DNA from 4 places in the Rhodococcus sp. PD04 genome. Region 4 is predicted to be linked to each of the others. Evidence: riboswitches for the same ligand, from Rfam matches in the RefSeq annotation. Region 4 holds a riboswitch; each other region holds the start of a gene.

Region 1 (5,472 bases), on a different replicon from region 4:
AGGTCGTGGATTCCATCCATGAAATGCTCTCCTTGTGCCGTGAGTCACCAACCCTATGTGCCCTCGTCTAATGCGTCAACACGTCATGACCTGATGACATGTTACTGTTCTGTTACCGACGAACAGGGGTGATCCGCACCGTGGGCTGTCCGAGCGTGGATGCGTCGGCGCGAGTGGCTCCAGGGAGCTCCAGAGAGAAAGTGAACATCCCCACCATCCGTCTGGAGGTACGATCGTGGAGACCTATCCGGTGTGTGGGTTGCCTGCAATAGAGCGCCGCACTCGCCTGTGTCGGCACGAGCGTTCTGGCAGTCATTCTTTATTGCCACGTGTATCGCGCTCACGCGCTGTGGACAGTGGGGCAATGGCCCGATAATCTGAGTTCGATTGCCGCGCATTCACTCTGCGGCTCAACGCGCTGACGGCCACAAATTCGACCACACTGCTGTTTGTTTTGGAGACTGGAAGACGTTCGTCGAGCCCCCGGAACGAATCGTGAACCGTCTGCATTCGGAGCTATCTCAAAAGATGCTGACTGTGGCCGGAAGTGCCGCAGAGAGACGTTCACAAAGGAAGGCGAAGAATGAAGTCAGAACGACCCCCGAGAGGGAAGCAGATCTCGCAGAAAGCCTCGACCTCCGCGACCGGTCCCGATCCCACAGAGGAGGATCTGGCAGCTGTCATTGTCGCCTTGACCGGGATCGACATCGCGTCGAATGGCGGTAACGCGGGACCCGAGCGTAGCCGGAAGCAATCCTGGCGACGCTGATGCACAGACGACCCCGAGTTGCGCTCGGTGGTTGCGCATCCGTCCGGCCGGGAACGAAACTGCAGACGGAGCGAGCACGTCGATATGACCAGACATATGCCCTGGTCTTCGGTACCAGCAAGCGAGGTCTCAACTCATCCGAGGGCAGGATACAGTTCTGTGCCGGTCGCTTTCGTCAAATGGAGCTGCTGCCTGAGTCGGTCCTCGCTCAAGGTGACGGTGCCCCGCGGTAGCTGAAACTCGCCGTGACGCATTGCCGCGGCGATCCGCTCGCTATCCTCGGCTTTCCGGGCCGCTTGCCACCATATGTGAACTGCCTCGAACACCGACTCGCTCAACGTCGACAGCGGCGGTGCCCAAGGACCGAATTGCGCCCGGTACCTCTTCAGGAGCGAGGCGTTACCTTCCGTTTGTAATCCTTGGAAGTACCCCGAGACGGAGTAGAGGCCACGGGCCGCTTCGTCGCCGATGTACGTCAGCGTGGACTCTTCCAAGGCGGGCGCCAGAGTGATGCACTGATCCCGCAATCCCATTGCATAGCATTGCCGTTCGAACGCAACAGCATCAGCTCCGACGAATGTCGACAGTACGATGTCGGCACCCGATTGCTGGATCGATTCGATGATCGGGGCGAAGTCACGAGTTCCCAGAGATGCGAACTTTTCCCCGACGACTCTGGCGCCGTACCGAGGCAACAGTTGGCGTGCCAGGCCGTGTGTCGTACGGGGCCAACAATAGTCGTCGCCGGCCAGAAACCATCGTCGCACCCCCTCCATCCGCATGAGTGGTTTCACGGCTGCTGCCAACTGGTCGCCCGGCCGCTCGCCGAGCTGGAGGCGGAGACGATCGCCGCGCCCTCCTTCGTTCATGACCGGCTGTACCAGCAGCACGGGTGCATCACTGAGCGCCTCGGCAACGGCGGTGTAGGTAGCCGATGTGGCGGCGACCAGAATGGTCCGGCAGCCTGCCTGGACGAGTCGTCGCGCTTCCATGACGCCGGTCTGCGGGTCTGTGGCGTCATCACCCACGATCAACTCGACTGGACTGCCGTGGATGCCGCCCTCGGCATTGATTTCCTCCAGTGCCAGCATGGCGGCGTTGTCAATCGAGGTGGCGAAGAGGCTGCCGGGTCCGGATTTCGACGTCAACAATCCCAGACGGGGATGGGAAGAGGCGTTTCGAGAGGTAGGGAACCCTCGACGCCGCATCAACCATTCCAATCCGGGCTGGTCGAGTTCGGCGATGAGCCGAACTCTCGTACCACCGTTTGCGGCTTCGAAACGGAGTTTGATACGCCCTCGCCAGGGCTGGTCGTGCACGATATCGAGGTACGCATGCGGACGTGCGGCAGCAATACGGCCGAGGATTTCGACCGGTTCTGCGCCGGAACCGCTGAGGTGGACCGCCATACGCACGGCAGCGCCGGGTTCGACCCGATCGCATACCGCGCCGAAGAGCCATCCCGCCTCGTCGCCTGCTCCGAAAAGGCTGTAGGCCACCGAGGGCGGGGATGCGGTCCACTCTTCGGCGTGCAGTACGAGCTGGGTCACCGTGTTTCCTGGAAGCTATGCACGTCGCAAGGTTGTGTCGGTGGCAGCGGTGCGGTCTGCGGCCTCGACGGCATCTGACAGGGCTCCTCGGAACAATTCCTGCAACATTGCAATGACATCGCGTGCGGGACCGGCCGGGTCGATCGAGTAGAAACGGAAGCGTCCGGCCTTACGTTCGGTGACCAGGCCCGCGTGCCGCAGGATCCGGAGGTGGTTCGAGACGCCGGTGCGTCCCACGCTGTCGATCTGGTCGACCAGTTCGTTGACGCTGCACTCGTCACGCTCTGCCAGCACAGTGAGAATGGCTCGCCGTACAGGGTCGGCGAGGGCATCGAAGGCCAGCTGTGCGGACAAGGTCCCGATCTCCTCGAGTCAACAGTCAATTACATATAGAAGAGTACCTCCTCGTAGCTCGTACAGGACGGGCCGACTTCGCACCGCTCCGACGACCGGACCAGCTACATCTGCAGCAGGAGAAGCCGGGTGTTAGGGTCTGTGCCGTCCCCACGGGAGCCCTATTGCAGGGGCTGAGATCGGGCTGAGGCAGCCTGCGACCGTCGAACCTGCCCGGGTAATGCCGGCGAAGGAAGTAGGAACGATTCCGATGAGTGCACCCAATTCGCATGCCCTGAGCTATGTCCACGACGAGGAACACGACCTGCGTGTACCTGTCACAGAGATCCGCTTGAACGACTCTCCCGGCGGGGTGCCGAACCCGCCGCTGCAGGTCTACCGCACTGCAGGTCCCGATAGCGATCCGCTGGTCGGGCTCCCGCCGACGCGCGCCGACTGGATTGCTGCTCGCGGCGACGTCGAGCACTACCCGGGGCGAGAACGGGATCTGCTCGACGATGGCCGCTCGGCGGTGCGGCGTGGAGAGGCGTCCCAGGAGTGGAAGGGGCCCCGACCTGTCCCGGTGCGAGCGAAGACAGGCCGGACGGTCACGCAGATGCACTATGCCCGGGCGGGGATCATCACCCAGGAAATGCGGTTCGTGGCGCTGCGGGAGAACTGCGACGTGGAACTGGTGCGCTCGGAGGTGGCGGCGGGTCGGGCGATCATCCCCGCCAACGTCAACCACCCCGAGTCCGAGCCGATGATCATCGGCAAGTCCTTCCTGGTGAAGATCAATGCCAACATCGGCAACTCAGCGGTGACCAGCTCCATCGTCGACGAAGTCGACAAGATGCGCTGGGCCACCCGTTGGGGCGCGGACACTGTGATGGACCTGTCCACCGGCGAAGATATCCACACCACCCGAGAGTGGATCATTCGCAACTCCCCGGTGCCGATCGGCACGGTGCCGATCTACCAGGCTCTGGAGAAGGTCGCCGGCCAGGCCGATGCGCTGACGTGGGAGATCTTCCGCGACACCGTGATCGAGCAGTGTGAGCAGGGTGTGGACTACATGACCATCCACGCCGGAGTGCTGCTGCGCTACGTACCGCTCACGGCCGAGCGGCTCACCGGCATCGTCTCCCGAGGTGGGTCGATCATGGCCGGTTGGTGCCTTGCCCATCACGAGGAAAATTTTCTCTACACCCACTTCGACGAACTGTGTGAGATCTTCGCCCGCTACGACGTGGCATTTTCCCTCGGGGACGGGCTGCGACCGGGGTCGATCGCCGACGCCAACGACGCCGCGCAGTACGCCGAACTGGACACCCTTGCCGAACTGACCACCCGTGCCTGGGCTCACGACGTTCAGGTGATGGTCGAAGGCCCTGGCCACATCCCGATCCATCGGGTGCGGGAAAATGTGGAGCGTCAGCAGAAGTTATGTCATGGAGCGCCTTTCTACACCCTGGGGCCGCTGGTGACCGACATTGCTCCGGGCTACGACCACATCACCTCCGCGATCGGGGCCACCGAGATCGCCCGCCATGGCACCGCGATGCTGTGTTACGTCACCCCGAAGGAGCATCTGGGACTGCCGAATCGGGACGACGTGAAGACCGGGGTCATCACGTACAAGATCGCCGCTCATGCTGCCGACATCGCCAAGGGCCATCCCGGTGCCGTCGAGCGTGACGACGCGTTGTCGAAGGCGCGTTTCGAGTTTCGGTGGCGGGATCAGTTCGCTCTGTCGCTGGATCCGGATACGGCCGAGCAGTTCCATGACGAGACGCTTCCGGCTGAACCGGCCAAGACGGCGCACTTCTGCTCGATGTGTGGGCCGAAGTTCTGCTCGATGCGTATCTCCCAAGACATCCGGACCAGGTTCGGTGACGCCGCCGACCAGGCCGCCGTCGCCGGGATGCAACATATGTCCGACCAGTTCAGGGCCGCCGGCAGCACGGTGTATTTGGATGCCCCTACTGTCCTGTCCTCCGAAAGTAAGCGTGTGACACAGGACAACTGAGGTCGCAGGGGCGTTGAGTCCAGGTGACGGGAGGACACGGACGCAACGCCCTCAGCGGCGTGACGCACGCCCGCACTTGCTCTGCCGGGTGGCGTTGTGTCGCGATGACGAAGGTGGTCGAGGACGGAGTCGGCATCGATGTGCGGTTTCGCGGTGCCGGCGACCGTCCGGGTTCGAGCACGAGGGGAATGAGATTCAGCGGCGGTATCCACTCGTGCTCAACGAAAGTGCCCATGTGTGAGCGGGGTTCGCTGTAGCAGTGATCGGGTGCCGGCGGGCGAGGCGGTGACGACATCGCCCACCTCGCTGCCGAATCGGGGGTGACCTGCACTTGTGACTCGCTCAGCTTCGAGGCACCGAGGAGTAGTTGCCCGGGTGGTCTCGACGCCGGCCGTGACACGGTGCGGGTTGCCGTTCCCCTCACCGTGTCATGGCAGGCGGCCGTCTCGGGGGAGCGGTCGTGATCGTCGGCCCGGTCGATTCTGCTTCCGGGATCGGCGGTCGCTGCACACGTGCTGGAACGCGTCCGGACCATCCCGCATTCGCTCGGCGTCGACCTCGCGCGGCGGCGTTGTCCACCATCTCCGCGCGGTAATCAGTCTTCTCGATGATGCCTTGCGGGTTCTTGACCCGGGCAGGTACACCGCACCCGAGACCCTTGCAGCGTTGGCGGTGCCGATCAGAGCAGCGTGAACGCGCCGACTACTGGGCAAGAGAGGCGGATTTGGTCGCCTCCAAGCGGCCGAAGTACCGAGATCTGGAGAGCACGGCAGTGGCTGAGATGAAGCGCG
Region 2 (5,472 bases), 370 kb from region 4:
CGACGGCCACCGCGGTGGCGAGTCGCCCGATCAGTGGTCGTGCGGTCGTGAAGCGCATCCATGGTCCTTCTCTTCGAGCCCGGTCCACCACCCGGCTGTCCGCTTTGTACTTGTCTCCCCGCAGGATGTCGGCCGGAAATCGAGGTGCGTTACAGCCCGGGCGAGGAGCACACTCGAAGTCGGATCCGAGGAGGTCGAGGGGCAATGAGGATCGAACCTTACACGGCCGAACGACGAAGCGACGTACTCGATCTCTCCCTCCGGGCGTGGCGTCCCGTCCTCGGGCTGTACCGGCCTTCGTCTACGAGGGGACAGGATACGAACGCCGTCCCGTCGCACGGTACTTCGAGAACCTCGCGCCCCGGCGCGGTGGTGGACAGTCGTGAACGCTAATGTGATCCCCACGCCCCTATAGCCCAATTGGCAGAGGCAGCGGACTTAAAATCCGCCAAGTGTGGGTTCGAGTCCCACTGGGGGCACAGGGCCGGGGTCGTCCCCGATGCATCCGCTACCTCTCTCGCCATCCGCTACAGCAATTGCCGTAGCGGATAGCGAATCTTGTAGCGGATGTACTGGTGGCGAACAGTTCGGCCGGTGACTATCCCGAGGGCAACCTCCGTTGCGCCTCGTGTCGTGACCGGTGCAGGACCTCCATGAGCTCGTGTTCGAGCGCCACGAACTCGCTCGACGCGCACGCCTCCAGGGTTCGGGGTCGGGGCAGGTGCACGCGTACCTCGTGCCGGACCCGCGCCGGTCGCGGACCGAGGACGACGACCCGATCGGACAACAACACCGCCTCGCGCACGTTGTGCGTCACCATCAGCACTGTCCACCGGTGCTGCTGCCACACCTGTTGCAGCCACAGCTGCATCTCGGTGCGGGTGAGCGAATCCAGGGCGCCGAACGGCTCGTCGAGCAGGAGCACGTCGCGCCCCTGCAGCACCGTGCGTGCGAGCGACGCGCGTTGACGCATACCGCCCGACAGTTGGTGCGGGGCAGCGTCCTCGAAGCCTGCCAGGCCGAAGGTCGGCAGCAGTTCGCGGGCGCGGGCGCGAGCGTCGGATCGTTGCACACCCTGCACCTCGATACCGAGGGTGCAGTTGTCGAGTACCGTCCGCCACGGGAACAGCAGATCCTTCTGCGGCATCAGCGCGACCCGCCCGGGTGCCGCGGGGGAGTCGCCGACGAGAACCTCTCCGGCGTCGGGCTGTTCGAGTCCCGCGACGATCGAGAACAGCGTCGACTTGCCGCACCCGCTCGGCCCGATGAGGGACACGAACTCGCCGGGCTCCACAGCACAGTCGATGCCGTCGATCACCGCCCGGTCGCCGTACGACTTGTGGACCGAGGCCACCGTCACCGCATTCATCTCTCACCCCTCGTGAGCGCCCACGGCGCGACCACCCGTTCGACGACGAACGTCAGCGCGTACAACAGGAGTGACAGAGCAGCGGTCACCACTACGGCAGCGAGCACGAGATCGGTGCGGAACGAGTTCTTCTGCGTGCTCATGTAGATGCCCAGACCGGATGTCGCGCCGACGTATTCCGCGAACACCGCACCCACTACGGCGTAGGTGATGCCGATCCGCAGGGCGGTGAAGAAGCGGGGGAGCGCGGACGGCAGGCGCACGTAACGGAACTGCTGCCACCGCGACGCGCCCATACTGCGCAGCAACGCGCCCGCCTCCCGGTCGGCCGCCGCGAACCCTTCGAGCAGCCCGATCGCGACGGGGAAGAACGTCACCAGCGCGATGACGAGGATCTTCGGCAGCAGTCCGAAACCGAACCAGATGATCATCAACGGCGCGATCGCGATGATCGGCAGGGTCTGCGACACCACGAACAACGGCACGAGTGCCCGCCGCAACCACGGCGAGAAGTCCACGACGATCGCGAGGGCCCACGCCAGTGCCAGCGACACGGCGAACCCGACGAGCGTGACCTGCAGTGTGGACCAGGCGTGCCCGGCGATGTCGACGCGATGCGCCCATCCCTGTGTGAGGACGCGCGCGGGAGAGGGCAGCACCTGCGGTCGGATACCGCTCACCACGACGTATGTCTGCCAGATCCCGACCAGCACCCCGGCGACGAGCAGGGAGGGTAGGAATCGACGTGCGTGGCCGGTGTCAGCGGTCTTCGAGGTAGTCATCGGTGACATAGGTCGACCAGTCCGGCTCGGTGGTCAACGGGCTGCCGTCGGGGCCGGACAGCACGCCGTTCTCGTAGAGGAATCGGGCGTAGCCCGACCATTTCCCGGCGTCGAGGACCCCGACGGCGCCGGCGGCGTCGCGCATGTAGTCGGCGGCGAGCATGCGCTGGCTCTCGTAGACGAGTTCCTCGTCGGGGAAGGCCCCGGGATTCGCCTCGATCAGCGCCCGTGCCCCGCGATCGGGGTCGTCGGCTGCGATCCGGTAGCCCTGGTGCAGAGCCTGCACGAAAGCGCGCGCCTGCTCCGGGTTCTCCGACATCCAGTCCTCGTTGCCGTCGACGACGATCGCGTACGCATCGGGGAAGCCGTGGTCGGTGAAGCCGAAGTACCGCATGGGCAGTCCGCGGTGTTCGGCCTCGAGACCCTCCCACGCCAGGTACGACACGGTGAAGTCGGCGGTCGACGAGTAGACCGCCTCGTACGACGACGTCCCGAGCGTCACGCTCTCGAACTCACCGCGACCACCATCGTTGCGGATCACCTCGGCGAGCATCTCGTCCTCGCCGGGGTTCGCGAAGCCCGCGAAGGTCTTGCCGTCGAGATCCGCGGGCCGCGTGATCTCGGCGTTGTCGGCCCGCACGGCGATTCCCGTCGCCCAGTGCTGCAGCGGTGCGAGGACCGCGACGGTCCGGGAACCCGCAGCTCTGGCGATGGTCGACGTGGCGTGCGTGGAGATCCCGAACTCGGCGCTACCGGCGTCGACGAGGGTGTCGGGCGTCGCGTTGTTGTACGGCAGGATCTCGACGTCGAGACCCGCCTCGGCGAACAGGCCCTCCTGCTGCGCCACGTACAGGCCGGTGTGGTTGGTGTTGGGCGTCCAGTCCAACGCGAATCGGATGGTGTCGCTCCCGGAATCGGACGAGCACCCGACGACCGCGGAGAGTGCGGCGACGAGGGTGATCAGTCCGGCGAGAGTCCGCCGCGCGTTCACTGCGCCGGCAGGGGACGGATCGATGTGGGGGCAGGCACGGTCATATCGGGACATCCCTTCGTCAGCATTACCTGATCAGGTTCGACGGGTGTGATCTCAGCCCCGCTCGTGCGGAGCACCCCGTGTCACGGGCGACCCTAGCACCATGCCCTCCGGGATCACCGGGGCGGCCGCAGAACGGAAGATGTGACCCGAAGTTACGGAAATGCCCAGGTCGGGACGTCACCCTCACATTTCACCCGTAACGGAAGGGTCGAAGGTCCCGACTATTCGAGTGATCGTCCCTGTCACCTCCCCCCCGACGACAGGGGCCATCGGTCTGCGCACGTCTCCCCCTGGCGTGGACGATGAAGGGCCCGTCGGTGAACTCCGACGGGCCCTTTCTTCTGTCGTTTCCGTGGACCCGACTCCCGCAGCGGTGTTCAATACGCACGAACCGATCGGGGGATGGGGAATGCGCGCAATGATGGGTGCCGCACTGGCTGCGGCAGTGATGGGAAGTGTGCTCACGGCGCCGGTGGTGTCGGCGGAGACGAGCGGACGCACCGAAATGCCGTATGACTCGTCGGCGCCGCTGGCCGGCGAGGTGCTCGGGTCCGTGGTGTCGATACCCGCACCGCTACCGCCGGTGGCCGGACCGCGACCTGCCGCGTGCGACCGGCTGTCGTATCTGCGGTGGCGTTCGGCAGACGGACCGGAGAATTCGGCCGACGCCGACCGGATCCTCGTCGCCCAACCGGGAATCTTCGAGGGAGCGGGTGCATTCGAGAGCGTCGCGCGCAACACCGTCGTCGCGGCCGCGACTCGCGGTGCCCACATCGAGTTCTGGGCACTCGACCGGCGATCGAACTGCCTCGAGGACCACACCGGTACCCGGGCGGCATTGCGGACGGGTTCGCTCGACACCGCGACCGACTACTACTTCCACGGTGCCGAAGTGGACGGGCGACGATTCGCCGGCCACGCGAGCGGCGCCGACGTCGCATGGCTCTCGCATGTCGGTCTCGAACAGACGCTGCGCGACCAGTACGACCTGCTGCGTCACGAACTTCCCGACCCGGCGCTGCGGAAGCGGAAGGTGTTGTGCGGCGGGCATTCTCTCGGCGGTTTCATCACCGGCTACTTCGCGGAATGGGACTTCGACGGAGATCCCGCCACCACCGACGACGCAGGTTACAACCAGTGCGGCGGGTACTTCGCGCTCGATACGGTGATTGAGGCGGGCGCGCCGTTCCCGGGGCGGGGTGCCCTCCCGGATCTGCCCGACACGGTCTCGGCACCGCTCGATGCGATCTCCGGCTCCATCTCGACGGCATCGCCGGTGCTGGCACTTCCTGCGGTCATCAATCCCGAGACGACGAATCTGCTCGCACTCACGGGACTCGCCGCGCGATTGGACCCGGACAGCACCGACGGCATCGTCCCGCGCATGCCCGACAACCCGAACGTCGACTGGACGTTGCGCACTCTGTTGTCGGGGGACTACGCGATGTTCGCGACGGGCGACCCGGATGTGCGGACGTTGAACGCGACCAACGAGGCGGTGCTCGGTGCGATCCTCGACGACAATTCGCAACCGCTGGGATTCCTGCAGGCGAGCGTCGGATTCATCACCGGTGCGCCCGTGCGCGACAAGCTGTTTCCTGTTCCCGGCACGCCGGAGGTGCTCGGGTCGGGATTCTTCGGCGACGCGCCCAAGGCGTCGCCGGCGGTGTTCGCGGATCCGGGAGTCGTCTACCGGTGGCTCGACTACGACGAGGTGGGTACGGCGGCGTCGTCATCCGACGAGGCGCGGTACACCGATCGGGGGAGCGAGGTGACGTCGATCGCGGAGCTGGCGCGGAATCTGTCGGAGCCCCCACTGGATTTCACCGAGTGGTACTTCCCGTCGAAGCTTCCGTTCGACCTGGCGTCGGCAACCCGCTTCGAAGGTCATCTCCACCGCGACGGGGTCACCCGCAATCCTGTGGTGACGCTGGTGGCGAGCGGCGGGATCTCGTTGCCGGAGACGGACCATCCGAACGAACGCAGGTGGGTGCTGCCCGGATACAACCACATCGATGTACTCACTGCGGCCGCCGATCAGAACGACGGGCGGCCCGAGCAGGTGTCGCAGGCACTGGCCGACTTCGCGGCCGGGTGATGCGGATCAGGCGCCGCGCGCGGAGAAGATCGAGGAGTAGTCGTGGGGGGCGGTCACCTCTGCGACAGCGGCCACGTGCTCGATCTCGGCCTCGGCGTCGGGAGAGGTGGGGGCGAGAAAAAGAGGGTTGTCGAATTCTTTGTGCTGGCTCATGGCCATCCTTTCGGGGTGCGGCCGGGTAGACCCC
Region 3 (5,472 bases), 2.5 Mb from region 4:
TACGCATCGTCAGGGCGACACGGCCCTGCCCGGGGAACACGTGCATGAACAACGGCCGGGTGCTGGTGTGGAAGGCCGGCACGAAGCGGGTCTCCGTGCCGCGGGCGCCGGTGTCGAGATTGTGCCAGTCGAACGCCACGGTGACGTCGCAGTTCAGAACACTCGGTGTCCACTCGCCGAGAAGCGAATAGCCCTGCGTGATCCGCAGTTCGATCCCGTGGGTGGCGCCCGCCACCGAGTAGATCGAGTAGGACTCGTCGAGCGGGCCGTCGAAGGCGGTTCCACCCGCGCGCACGATGCCGGCGCAGATGCCGTCGCCCAGTGTCAGCACGGGAGGCGTGGCCAGCTGCGTCATCTCGCACGTTCTCGGTCCGGTGTTCGACCGGCTCAGCTGGCACGGCTCCTGGGCGCCTGCGACGCCCGGTGCCGTGACAGCGACGGCAACACCCATGAGCCCGGCAGCGGCGGCGGAAAGGATTCGGTGTGCAATTGTCATGCCCGGGGATCGTACCGACCGCACGGTATCCCGTCACGCGATAATCGGAAAACCCCTGAACACGAGGATTCTCAAGGGTTTTCCGTACCGGTCACGGCTCCATCGGCGAAGATGCCTGAGCCCAGAAGCGTTTCGGGATCCGACCGGCGTGCCGGGCACGGAATCCCGCCTCGACGGCGTGGCGCATCGCCGACGCCATCAGCGCCGGATCCTTCGCGCGGGTGACGGCGGTCGCGAGCAGCACGGCGTCGCAACCGAGTTCCATCGCGAGCGCCGCGTCGGAGGCGGTTCCGATTCCCGCGTCGAGGATCACCGGCACGCCCGCCGCCTCGACGATCATCTCGATGTGGTGCGGGTTCGAGATACCGAGGCCGGTGCCGATCGGCGAACCGAGCGGCATCACCGCAGCACAACCGACATCCTCGAGACGGCGCGCAAGGACGGGATCGTCGGTCGTGTACGGCAGGACGACGAAGCCGTCGTCGACGAGTTGTTCGGCCGCCGAGACGAGTTCGATAGCGTCGGGCAGCAGCGTCCGTTCGTCGGCGATGACCTCGAGTTTCACCCAGTCGGTCTCCAGCGCTTCCCGCCCGAGCTGCGCGGTCAGCACGGCCTCCTTCGCGCCGCGGCACCCGGCGGTGTTCGGCAGCGGTTCGATGCCGAGACGGCGCAGCAGATCGAGGACACCGGTTCCGGAGGCCGCATCGACGCGGCGCATCGCGACGGTGGTCAGTTCGGTGCCCGACGCGACGAGCGCCTCCTCGAGCACGGCCAGGTTCGCCGCGCCACCGGTGCCGGTGATCAGCCGCGACCCGAAGGTGCGGCCGGCGATGGTCAGCTGCGGCAGATCGGCGCCGGGATCGTGTGTGTCAGCCACCCTGGACCGCCGTGAGGATCTCGATGCTCGCGCCGCGTGCCACCGGTTCCGACCAGCGACCGCGCGGGCACACGACACCGTCGACGGCGACGGCGATTCCCTTCTCGGGCAGACCGAGCTCGTTCAGCAGCTGCGACACGGTCGGGGCCGCGTCGTAGTACTTGTCCTCACCGTTGACGGTGATGCCCACGGACACGTTCGTCATCCCACACTCGCTTCCGTAATTCGTCCAGGACAGGCGTATTTCGCGTCGGCCAGTGACCGCCCGCCGAGTTCGGCGAGCACCGCGTCGACGGTGAGCGGCGTGAGCAGCACACCGTTGCGGCCGTGGCCGGTCGCGGCGACGACACGATCGGAGAGCCGGCCGATCATCGGCAGGTTGTCGGGGGTCATCGGGCGCAGGCCCGCGCTCGCCTCGAACAGTTCGTACTCGCCGAGCGCCGGGAAGATCGTCTCGGCATCGGCGATCAGATCGCGCACGCCGGCCACCGTGATCTGCGTGTCGGAGGCCTCGTACTGCGTCGCGCCCACGACGAGCCCGTCGTGGCGGGGCACCAGATAGGCGGGCCGTCCGTGGACACTCGCACGGATGGTGCGCTGCGGCGGCGGGGTCGCGCCCGGCCGCACCCGCAGCCGCAGGATCTCGCCCTTGACCGGTCGGACCGGAAGACCCGGCCACAGCCGCGCCGACGCCGAGCCGGCGGCGAGCACCACCTGATCGTCGGGCAGGTCGGCGAGGTCGTGCACGGCGCCGTCGGAGAAACGCACCCCGGCCCCGGTGGCCGCAGTGCGCAGGGCGTCGACGAGCGCGCGGTTGTCGACCGACGACTCGGTGGGTGCGAGCAGTCCGAGCCGGACCTTCGGGCCGAGCGACGGCTCGAACTCCCGGATCTCCGCGCGGGAGAGCAGCCGCATCTCGTGCCCTCGCTCCCCGACCCATTCGGCGACGGTCCGCAGGTCGGCCGCATCCGCCGCGTCGAGCGCAACGGTCAGCGACGCCTCGGCGGTGAACACGTCGACGTCGGTCTCCGTGCGCAGTGCGTCCGCGAAGCCGGGCCAGCGGTCGAGCGACGCCGCACCCAGGGACAGCACATGGTCCTCGCCGGGCCAGCCCTCGGACAGCGGGGCCAGCATTCCCCCGGCCACCCACGAGGCGCCGCTACCGGGATTCGGGTCGTGCACGGTCACGACGTGCCCCGAGCGGGCCGCGCGCCATGCGATCGACAGCCCGATCACTCCGCCACCCACGACGGCCACAGTTGTCATCGGTCCACCTCACTCCCTGCGCCGGCATGATCCGGGTCAGGTCATAACGGTCGGGGCCGGCAGGCCCCCTCTCAGCCCCGCGAACCTCGGGACTCCCGTGTCGTCACACTTTCTGCCTAGAGGCTACCGTCTTGGTCGTGACCACCTATCGCGGCAACCATCCCGACCCGCGCGGCCGCCTCGCGACCGCCCGGTTGTACCTGTGCACCGATGCTCGCCGGGACACCGGTGACCTCGCACGGTTCGTCGAGGAGGCCCTCGCCGGTGGGGTCGACATCGTCCAGTTGCGCGACAAGGACTCGGCCGGCGAGAAGAAGTTCGGACGCCTCGAGGCACGCGAGGAACTCGCCGCCCTCGAGATCATCGGTGAGGCGTGTGCACGCCACGGTGCACTCCTCGCCGTCAACGACCGCGCCGACATCGCTCTCGCGGCGGGCGCCGACATTTTGCACCTCGGTCAGGGCGACCTGCCGGTGCGGCACGCGCGGCAGATCCTCGGCGACGAGATCGTCATCGGCCGTTCGACGTCGAGTCGGGCGCAGGCCGCGCTCGCCGACATCGAGGAGGGCGTCGACTACTTCGCGTCCGGGCCGGTGTGGGACACCCCGACCAAGCCGGGACGGACCGCCGCGGGGCTGCAGGTGACGCGCGAGGTCGCGCAGTCGCAACCGGCACGACCGTGGTTCGCGATCGGCGGCATCGATCTCGAGCGGCTCCCCGAGGTGCTCAATGCCGGGGCCACGCGGGTCGCGGTGGTCCGGGCGATCACCAAGGCCTCCGATCCGCGGGCAGCCGCCGCGGCGTTCGAGGCCGCACTGCCCGCCTGAGGCCGCTGAAGGCCGCTGCCGGCCCGAGGGGCTACAGCCAGCCCAGCACGGCCGAGGGCGACATCGCGATCGTGCCCTCGGGCAACCGCGCGCGCAGGCCGCGATCCGCGGTGACCACGACCGTCACGCCGGGGTCGACCACGGCCGTCGCGGTGGAGGCCAGCCGGGCCAATTCGTCGTCGCCGCTGCCGTCCGCGCTGTGTACCGGGATCCGGGCGTCGTCGATCGTCGCGTCGCGGGCATGCCCTTCGAGGACCGCTTCGACGCGGGGGACCCAGCCGAACGTCCCGTCGGGAAATTCGACGGTGCGGGGCAGGACCGCAGCGAGGTCGGCGAGCAGGGCGCTCGTCGCGCCGGGGCGGTCGCGCCACCATCCGGTGGATCCGCTCGCACCGAGCACGTTCGCGGTGTCGAGCAGCATGCGTACCGGTGAGGTGCGCAGCGACGGCCACGCCTCGGCGAAGCCGCTGTGCAGCGGCATCGCCTCGACCTCCGGTTCGGGCACCCAGCGCAGTTCGGTGCTCTCCTGGTTGAGGCTGGTCACGAGCGTTTCGGTGGCGTCGGCGACGACGGTGGTGTAGGTCCATCCGCCCGCGAGACCGAAGGTGACGCGTTCGGCGCGCACCGTCACGGCCGCGACATCGATGCCGGCCTCCTCGTGGGCCTCCCGCACGGCGGCGTCGACGGTGCTCTCGTGCGAGTCGCGGGCTCCACCGGGAAGTGCCCACGTGCCACCCTGGTGCGACCACGCCGCCCGATGCTGCAGGAGAACCGCGGGGCGACCGTCCGCGAGCGGAGCGCGCAGCAGCAGACCTGCGGCACCGTGTCGTCCCCAGCGCTTCTCACCGTCCGGTCCGACCGCCCAGCCGTCACCGTCTCCACGCATTGCGTCCGCCTCTCCGACCCGCCCTCGTCCGGGCCTGTGCCCGGTACCGGATCCCCGCCGTCCGTGGACGGCAACAATACCGCCGGGCTGCTTATATGCTCCCCTCAGAGCGCTCGACACGAGGAAGGGAGTGCCCGGTGGACGTACGGATCACCCCTCCCTTCGCGCCTGTCGAGAGCCATATTCGCGACGACGCCGGCACCGACGCTCCGGACGCCCGGTTCGACGACGCCCGCGCGCTGTTGCGATCCACGCCGGTGCGGTTGGTGGTCCTCGGCGTGGTGCTCACCGTTCTGCTCGTCGCGTCGGCGGCGGTCTCCGCGACGACGGTCTCCGGCAGGCAGGCCACCCACGACCGTCTCCTCTCGTCCATCGAGCCGCTCGCCAGCGCGGCCCAGAATCTCTACAGCGCGCTGTCGGTGGCCGACGCCGCCGCCGTGACGGGCTTCATCTCGGGCGGACTCGAACCGGAGGCGGTGCGCAGTCGCTACATCCGGGCCACCAACGAGGCCGCGGAGTATCTCGTCATCGCGGCGACCGGCCTGACCGACGCCGACCGCGAGACCGCGCACAACCTGACGGAGATCGTGAGGCTGCTGCCCGTCTACACGGGCCTCATCGAGACGGCCCGCACCAACAACCGCACCGGGCATCCGGTCGGCGCCGCATATCTCGGCGAGGCCTCGCACCTGATGCAGACCGAACTGCTCCCCGCCGCGCAGGAACTGCACACGCGGGGCGTCGCCGCCGTCGAGGACACCCAGCGCGACGCGGTACGACCACCCTGGCTCGCAATCGGTCTGCTCCTTGTCACGGTCACCGCACTGTGCGTGGCGCACGTCGTCGTGAGCCGCCGCTGTCGTCGCACCCTCAATCCCGGACTCCTCGTCGCGATCGGCGCGACCGGGGTGCTGCTGTGCTGGTTGCTCGTCGCCGGCCTGGCCTCGTCGAGTGCCACCGAACACGCCATCGAACGCGGTGCGGCACCGCTCGCCGATCTCACCGAGGGACGGATCCTCGCCCAGCAGTCGCGTACCGCCGAGACTCTGCTGATCGCCCGGCGCGACACGACCGGCGCGTACGACGACACCTTCGGGACCAACATGGCGCGACTCGGCGA
Region 4 (5,472 bases):
GACATCATCGGCGACGTCGGACGCAGCGTCACCGGCGGTGATCCCGTCCGCAGCGTCGACGATCTGCTCGAATGGCTCGGCTCCGTCGCCGATGCCCTCGGAGTGACGCGGTTTGCGGTCGTCGGTCACTCGTACGGCGCGATGATCGCGCTCGCGGCAGCCGTTCGCGCACCCCACCGGGTCGACCGGCTCGTGCTGCTCGATCCCAACTCGTGCTTCGCCGGGATGCGGCCCGGATACCTCCTGCGGGCGCTTCCCGTCCTCCTGCGGCCCACGGCCGCCCGCGAACGGGCATTTCTCGGGTGGGAAACCCGAGGGGCACAACTCGATCCCGACTGGATCACCTTGATGGCGCTCGGCGCGGAGCATTTCCCGACCGCGAAGACGATCGTGCCCCGGCGGCCGTCACCCGAAGAGCTTGGGCGGTGCACGGCCGAGACCACGGTGGTGCTCGCGCCGTTCGGGCGCGTCCACGACCCCGACGAGGTGGGCCGCGCAGCGCGGAAGGCGCTCCCGTCCTGCCGGGTCGTCACCCTCACCGCCGGTACCCATCACACCCTGCCGATGTCCCCGAGCGACGAGATCGACACCGTGCTACGGGATGCGCTGGGGACCGGTGCTCCCGCCGATCGGAATTGTGATCCAGATCACCGATGAATGTCGGATTGTTCGTTTCCGCAGGTCACCACGTAGTAACGGACTGTTCGCCGCAGGTTCGGGGTCTCGATGTGAGCCGGAAGTCGTGGAGCCGTAGAAACACACTCGCTACGGTTGAAGGCGACGAAGTGCCCCGAAACGGGCGAATGGAAGTGAGAGATCATGGGCAGTTCTCCGGCCCCTGAGCGAATTGCCGAATACCCCAGACCTTCGCACACGCTGCTCCATCTCACCGACACCCATCTCGTCGGTGGAGACGAACTCCTCTACGGCACCGTCGACGCCGACACCCGCCTCGGGCTGATCCTCGACGACATCCGTGCCTCCCGGGTCCGACCCGACGCCCTGGTGTTCACCGGCGACCTCGCCGATCGCGGCCAGCCCGATGCCTACCGCAAGCTCCGCGGACTCGTCGAACCACTGGCCGCAGCACTCGACGCCGAGATCGTGTGGGCGATGGGCAACCACGACGACCGCGCGACCTTCCGTGAAGAGCTGCTCGACGAAGCGCCCCTCGGCGCACCGATCGACGCCGTCCACGCCGTGGGCGGACTTCGGATCGTCAGCCTCGACACCTCGGTCCCGGGCCACCACCACGGTGAGGTGACCGACGACCAGCTCGCCTGGCTGGCCGACGAACTCGCGACACCCTCGCCTTTCGGTACCGTTCTCGCACTGCATCATCCGCCCGTGCCGAGCGTGTTCGACATGGCCGTCCTCGTCGAACTGCGCGACCAGGCCGGTCTGGCCGAAGTACTGCGCGGCACCGATGTCCGCGCCATCCTCGGCGGTCATCTGCACTACTCGACCTCGGCCACGTTCGCGGGCATCCCGGTGTCCGTCGCCTCGTCGACCTGCTACACGCAGGACCTGAACGTCCCGGTCGGTTCGCAGCGCGGGCACGACGGCGCGCAGGGTTTCAACCTCGTGCACGTCTATCCCGACACGATCGTGCACTCCGTGGTGCCCAGCGGAAGCTACGCCACCGCCGGGCAACCCCACACGGCCGAGGACGCGGCGCGGTGTCTGGCCGAGGCCGGCATCCGCATCCCCGAGAACCCCGACCTCACCGTTCGGATCTAGCCGACGTCCGGTCGGCCCGGGTGGTCGGTCTCCCAGGGCGCCGGAATCGGGTAGTACCGCTCCAGGAACTGCGTGACCTTCGCGGTGCGCAGCTCCAGGTCGACCTCGGGCGTGCTGCCGTCGTTGAGGCAGAACAGGTCGAGATTGCGACGCGCCAGGATCGTGTCCAGATGTCGCAGACCGGACTTCACGGTGGTGTCGACGTACTCCACCTTCGCCGTGGTCTGCTGCACCGCGCGGCCGGTCAGCAGCGTGTAGTAGTGGTAGAAGGAGTTCGTCACCGAGATGTTGTCTGCCGCCCGGAACGGGCTCGCCGCCGTCGCAGCGAACTCGTCCGCGAACTCGCGTTCCATCTCCGCCATGATCGACCTGCGCAACGGGACCGGCGTGTGTTCGAGGTGCCGAGTGATGGTGACCCCGAAGCGATCCTGCAGGAGCTTGCGGTTCATGCGGGCGGAGTTCTCGAATCCGCTGCGCGACGGGTCGTTCCGGCCGAGCCCGATCCGCACGTCGCACTCGATGAACTTGCTGACACCCCCGCCGGAGAAGAACAGGCTCGGGCTCACCCGGCGACCGAAGAACATGTCGTCGTTCGAATACAGGAAGTGCTCGGACAGCCCCGGGATGTGGTGCAGTTGCGACTCGACCGCCATCGAGTTGTAGGTGGGCAGCGCCGACGGGTCGGCGAAGAACTCCTCGCTCCGCACGAACGTCACACGCGGGTCGTCGGCGAGCCACGCCGGTCGCGGCGAGTCGGTGGCGACGAAGATCCGCCGCACCCACGGCGCGTACATGTGGACCGAACGCAGGGCGTACTTGAGTTCGTTGATCTGCCGGTAGCGCGCCGGCGAGTCGTCGCCTTCGCCGACGACGTAGTTCTGCATCAGCTTCGCGCGCTTGGCCTGGAACGACTTCGACGACCCGTCCACCCACGAGAACACGAGGTCGATCTCGAACGGGATGTCGCCGGGGTGGCGGTCGAACATGCCCTCGATCGTGGGCCACAGCTGTCCGTACCGCTCGACCGTCGTCCGGCGCATCTCGTCGCGCAGGGCGGTCGTGCGGGTGAGAGCGTTCGGACGAGGCATGATCACCTCGTCGTCGGTGTAGGTCCACAGCTCGATGTCCACGCCGTTCGACGCGCCGTACCGCAACCCGCTCCTCAGTTCGACCCGCGGGCGGAACAGCCGGAACACCCGGTCCTTCCTGTCGCGCGAGAGCTGTCCGTCCGCCACCGGGACCGGGCGCCGTTTCAAGCCGACGGCCTTCGAGTAGAACGGCTCGTCGGCACACCCCTCGGCGAGAGCGGTGCGCAGCCTCTTCCGGTCGGCGCGGTCGATCGCGAGGATCGGGCGGTCGCTGTCGTCGCGCACGAGCAGGTAGTCGATGTGCGCCCGGTCGAGGACGCGGCGCAGGAACAGCGCGTCCTCGATCTGCGCCTCGTCGGGCGTGGTGGTGGTGATCGGGATGGCGTAGCGATCCTCGAACCACACCACCTCCTCGTGCCTCGCGGGGCCGCGGACCGTGGCGCGGCCGAGCGGGGGAGCGTCTCCGACCTTCTGAGAAAGGGAGACGTAGGGAGCGTTGTGTGGGGCCGGCGTGTGCGTCGGAATCTCCTTTCACGAGTCGGGACGGGAACAGCCATTTTAACGTCGATCTGAGCTAAGTTCTCGCGTAGGCGATGTGACGATCCTGTGAACGCCGACCCTGCCGGCTCTCGAAGGCCGAACCGGCGCCGTGTAGCCTGTCCGCAGGACTCGACACGGGGTGCCGGAAACGGCTGAGAGAACACCCGTCGAACCTGATCTCGATTATGCGAGCGAAGGGATGCCGAGCCGGCGCCGGGCCACAGGTCTGTCGCCCTCACGCACCCTTCCCCACACAGGGAAGGCACAGAAGATGTCATTGCAGAACCAGGTCGTCCTCGTCACCGGCGCCGGTCGCGGCCTCGGCCGCAGCATCGCGCAGGCGTTCGCCGACGAAGGAGCCGCCGTCGTCCTCGACTACCGGCGCAGCGGCGAGGGCGCTCACGAACTGGCCGACAAGATCGGACCCGAGCGGGCGGTCGCGCTGAAGGCCGATGTCACCGACCGCGCCGACGTCGAAGCGCTGTTCACCCGGGCCCGCGAGCACTTCGGACGTCCCGTCACCACGGTCGTCAACAACGCCCTGCCCGATTTCTCCTTCAACGGCGACGCTCGGCCCAAGGCAGACGAGATCGGATACGACCGGTTCGGAGCCCAGTTCGACGGTGTCGTCGGCGGCGCGGTCAACATCATCCAGGCGGCTCTGCCGGGCATGCGCGAGGCCGGTGGCGGCAGCATCGTCAACATCGGCACCAACCTGTTCCAGCACCCCGTCGTCCCGTACCACGACTACACCGCCGCCAAGGCCGCGCTGCTGTCGCTGACCCGCACCTTCGCCGCCGACCTCGGCCCCGACGGGATCCGCGTCAACATGGTCTCCGGTGGTCTGCTGCGCACGACCGACGCATCGTCGGCGACGCCGGAGGCGGTGTTCGACCTCATCGCGTCGTCGACGCCGCTGCGGAAGGTCACCACCCCCGAGGATTTCGCGGCCGCGGTGCTGTTCTTCGCATCCGACTGGTCGCGGGCCGTCACCGGGCAGAACCTGGTGGTCGACGGGGGACTGGTGATGAACTGATGCCCGGACCACGCACCCTCCACCTCAACGCCTTCCTCTACGGCGTCGGGCACCACTCTGCGGCATGGCGCCATCCAGGCTCCGCCGCCGAACGCATCGGCGACATCACATATTTCGAGGAGCTTGCCCGCACCGCCGAACGAGGACGCCTCGACGCCGTGTTCTTCGCGGACGGTCACAGCGTCAACCCGAAGTACACGGCGGGCACCACCTGGTTCCTCGAACCCCTCACCGCGCTGGCGGCTATGGCGCGCGCGACCGAGCACATCGGTCTGGTCACCACCGTCTCGGCAAGCTTCTTCACGCCGTTCCACGCGGCACGGATGCTGGCCTCGCTCGGCCACATCAGTGGTGGCCGCGTAGGAGCCAACATCGTCACCTCGATGTTCGACGAGGAAGCGCGCAACCACGGATTCGACTCCCTACCGCCGCACTCCGAACGGTACGCGCGGGCCGAGGAATTCATCGAGGTGCTCTGTGCGCTGTGGGATTCCTGGGACGACGGCGGTGTCCTCGTCGACCGGGCGGGTGGCAGGTTCCTCGACTCCGACGCGATCCGTCCGATCCATCACCGGGGCAAGCACTTCCGCGTCGACGGTCCGCTGACCGTGCCGCGGTGCCCGCAGGGCCGCCCCGTGCTGTTCCAGGCCGGAGCATCGGAGACCGGCCGCAACCTCGCGGCCCGTCACGCCGAGGCCGTCTACTCGGTCGCGTGGGACATGACCGCGGCGCTCGAGTACGCCACCGACCTGCGTGCACGCATCGCCTCCGTCGGCAGGGACGCCGGTTCGGTCGCCATCCTGCCGGGGCTCGTGACCTACGTCGGCCGCACCGAAGACGAAGCGTGGGCGAAGAAGGCGGAACTCGACGCTCTGCTCGACATCGACGCCGCTCTCGCCCAACTCGGAGTCTTCACCGGTCAGGACTACACGCGCCACGATCTCGACGCTCCCGTCGGAGACCTGCCGCCCATCGAGGAGTTCACCGGTCCGCAGGGCCGCTATGCGACGGTGCAGCGCATCATCGAGACACGCCGCCCGACCTTGCGCGAGCTGCTCGGTTACCTCG

What was found. A riboswitch is a leader RNA that binds a small molecule or an ion and turns the genes downstream of it on or off. The one in region 4 is predicted to bind thiamine pyrophosphate.
Region 1: linked by a shared signal. The riboswitch ahead of thiC (phosphomethylpyrimidine synthase ThiC) and the one ahead of U9J23_RS07270 (3-oxoacyl-ACP reductase) in region 4 are both predicted to bind thiamine pyrophosphate.
Region 2: linked by a shared signal. The riboswitch ahead of U9J23_RS05655 (ABC transporter substrate-binding protein) and the one ahead of U9J23_RS07270 (3-oxoacyl-ACP reductase) in region 4 are both predicted to bind thiamine pyrophosphate.
Region 3: linked by a shared signal. The riboswitch ahead of thiO (glycine oxidase ThiO) and the one ahead of U9J23_RS07270 (3-oxoacyl-ACP reductase) in region 4 are both predicted to bind thiamine pyrophosphate.

Annotation. Positions count from the first base shown of each region.
Region 1 is NZ_CP142144.1:301,181-306,652, reverse strand. Features, by position in the region: gene nthB (nitrile hydratase subunit beta) at 1-20, opposite strand, end outside; gene U9J23_RS25765 (substrate-binding protein) at 904-2,319, opposite strand; gene U9J23_RS25760 (ArsR/SmtB family transcription factor) at 2,335-2,673, opposite strand; TPP riboswitch at 2,816-2,925, shown strand; gene thiC (phosphomethylpyrimidine synthase ThiC) at 2,924-4,681, shown strand; gene U9J23_RS25750 (HpcH/HpaI aldolase/citrate lyase family protein) at 5,384-5,472, opposite strand, start outside.
Region 2 is NZ_CP142143.1:1,190,297-1,195,768, forward strand. Features, by position in the region: gene U9J23_RS05635 (lipase family protein) at 1-58, opposite strand, end outside; tRNA gene U9J23_RS05640 (tRNA-Leu) at 406-479, shown strand; gene U9J23_RS05645 (ABC transporter ATP-binding protein) at 599-1,369, opposite strand; gene U9J23_RS05650 (ABC transporter permease) at 1,366-2,151, opposite strand; gene U9J23_RS05655 (ABC transporter substrate-binding protein) at 2,129-3,142, opposite strand; TPP riboswitch at 3,179-3,275, opposite strand; gene U9J23_RS05660 (hypothetical protein) at 3,597-5,285, shown strand; gene U9J23_RS05665 (hypothetical protein) at 5,292-5,438, opposite strand.
Region 3 is NZ_CP142143.1:4,103,429-4,108,900, forward strand. Features, by position in the region: gene U9J23_RS18815 (hypothetical protein) at 1-496, opposite strand, end outside; gene U9J23_RS18820 (thiazole synthase) at 588-1,373, opposite strand; gene thiS (sulfur carrier protein ThiS) at 1,366-1,578, opposite strand; gene thiO (glycine oxidase ThiO) at 1,575-2,639, opposite strand; TPP riboswitch at 2,636-2,748, opposite strand; gene thiE (thiamine phosphate synthase) at 2,777-3,466, shown strand; gene U9J23_RS18840 (NUDIX hydrolase) at 3,498-4,352, opposite strand; gene U9J23_RS18845 (hypothetical protein) at 4,490-5,472, shown strand, end outside.
Region 4 is NZ_CP142143.1:1,563,342-1,568,813, forward strand. Features, by position in the region: gene U9J23_RS07255 (alpha/beta fold hydrolase) at 1-657, shown strand, start outside; gene U9J23_RS07260 (phosphodiesterase) at 820-1,740, shown strand; gene U9J23_RS07265 (stealth family protein) at 1,737-3,233, opposite strand; TPP riboswitch at 3,494-3,585, shown strand; gene U9J23_RS07270 (3-oxoacyl-ACP reductase) at 3,640-4,404, shown strand; gene U9J23_RS07275 (LLM class flavin-dependent oxidoreductase) at 4,404-5,472, shown strand, end outside.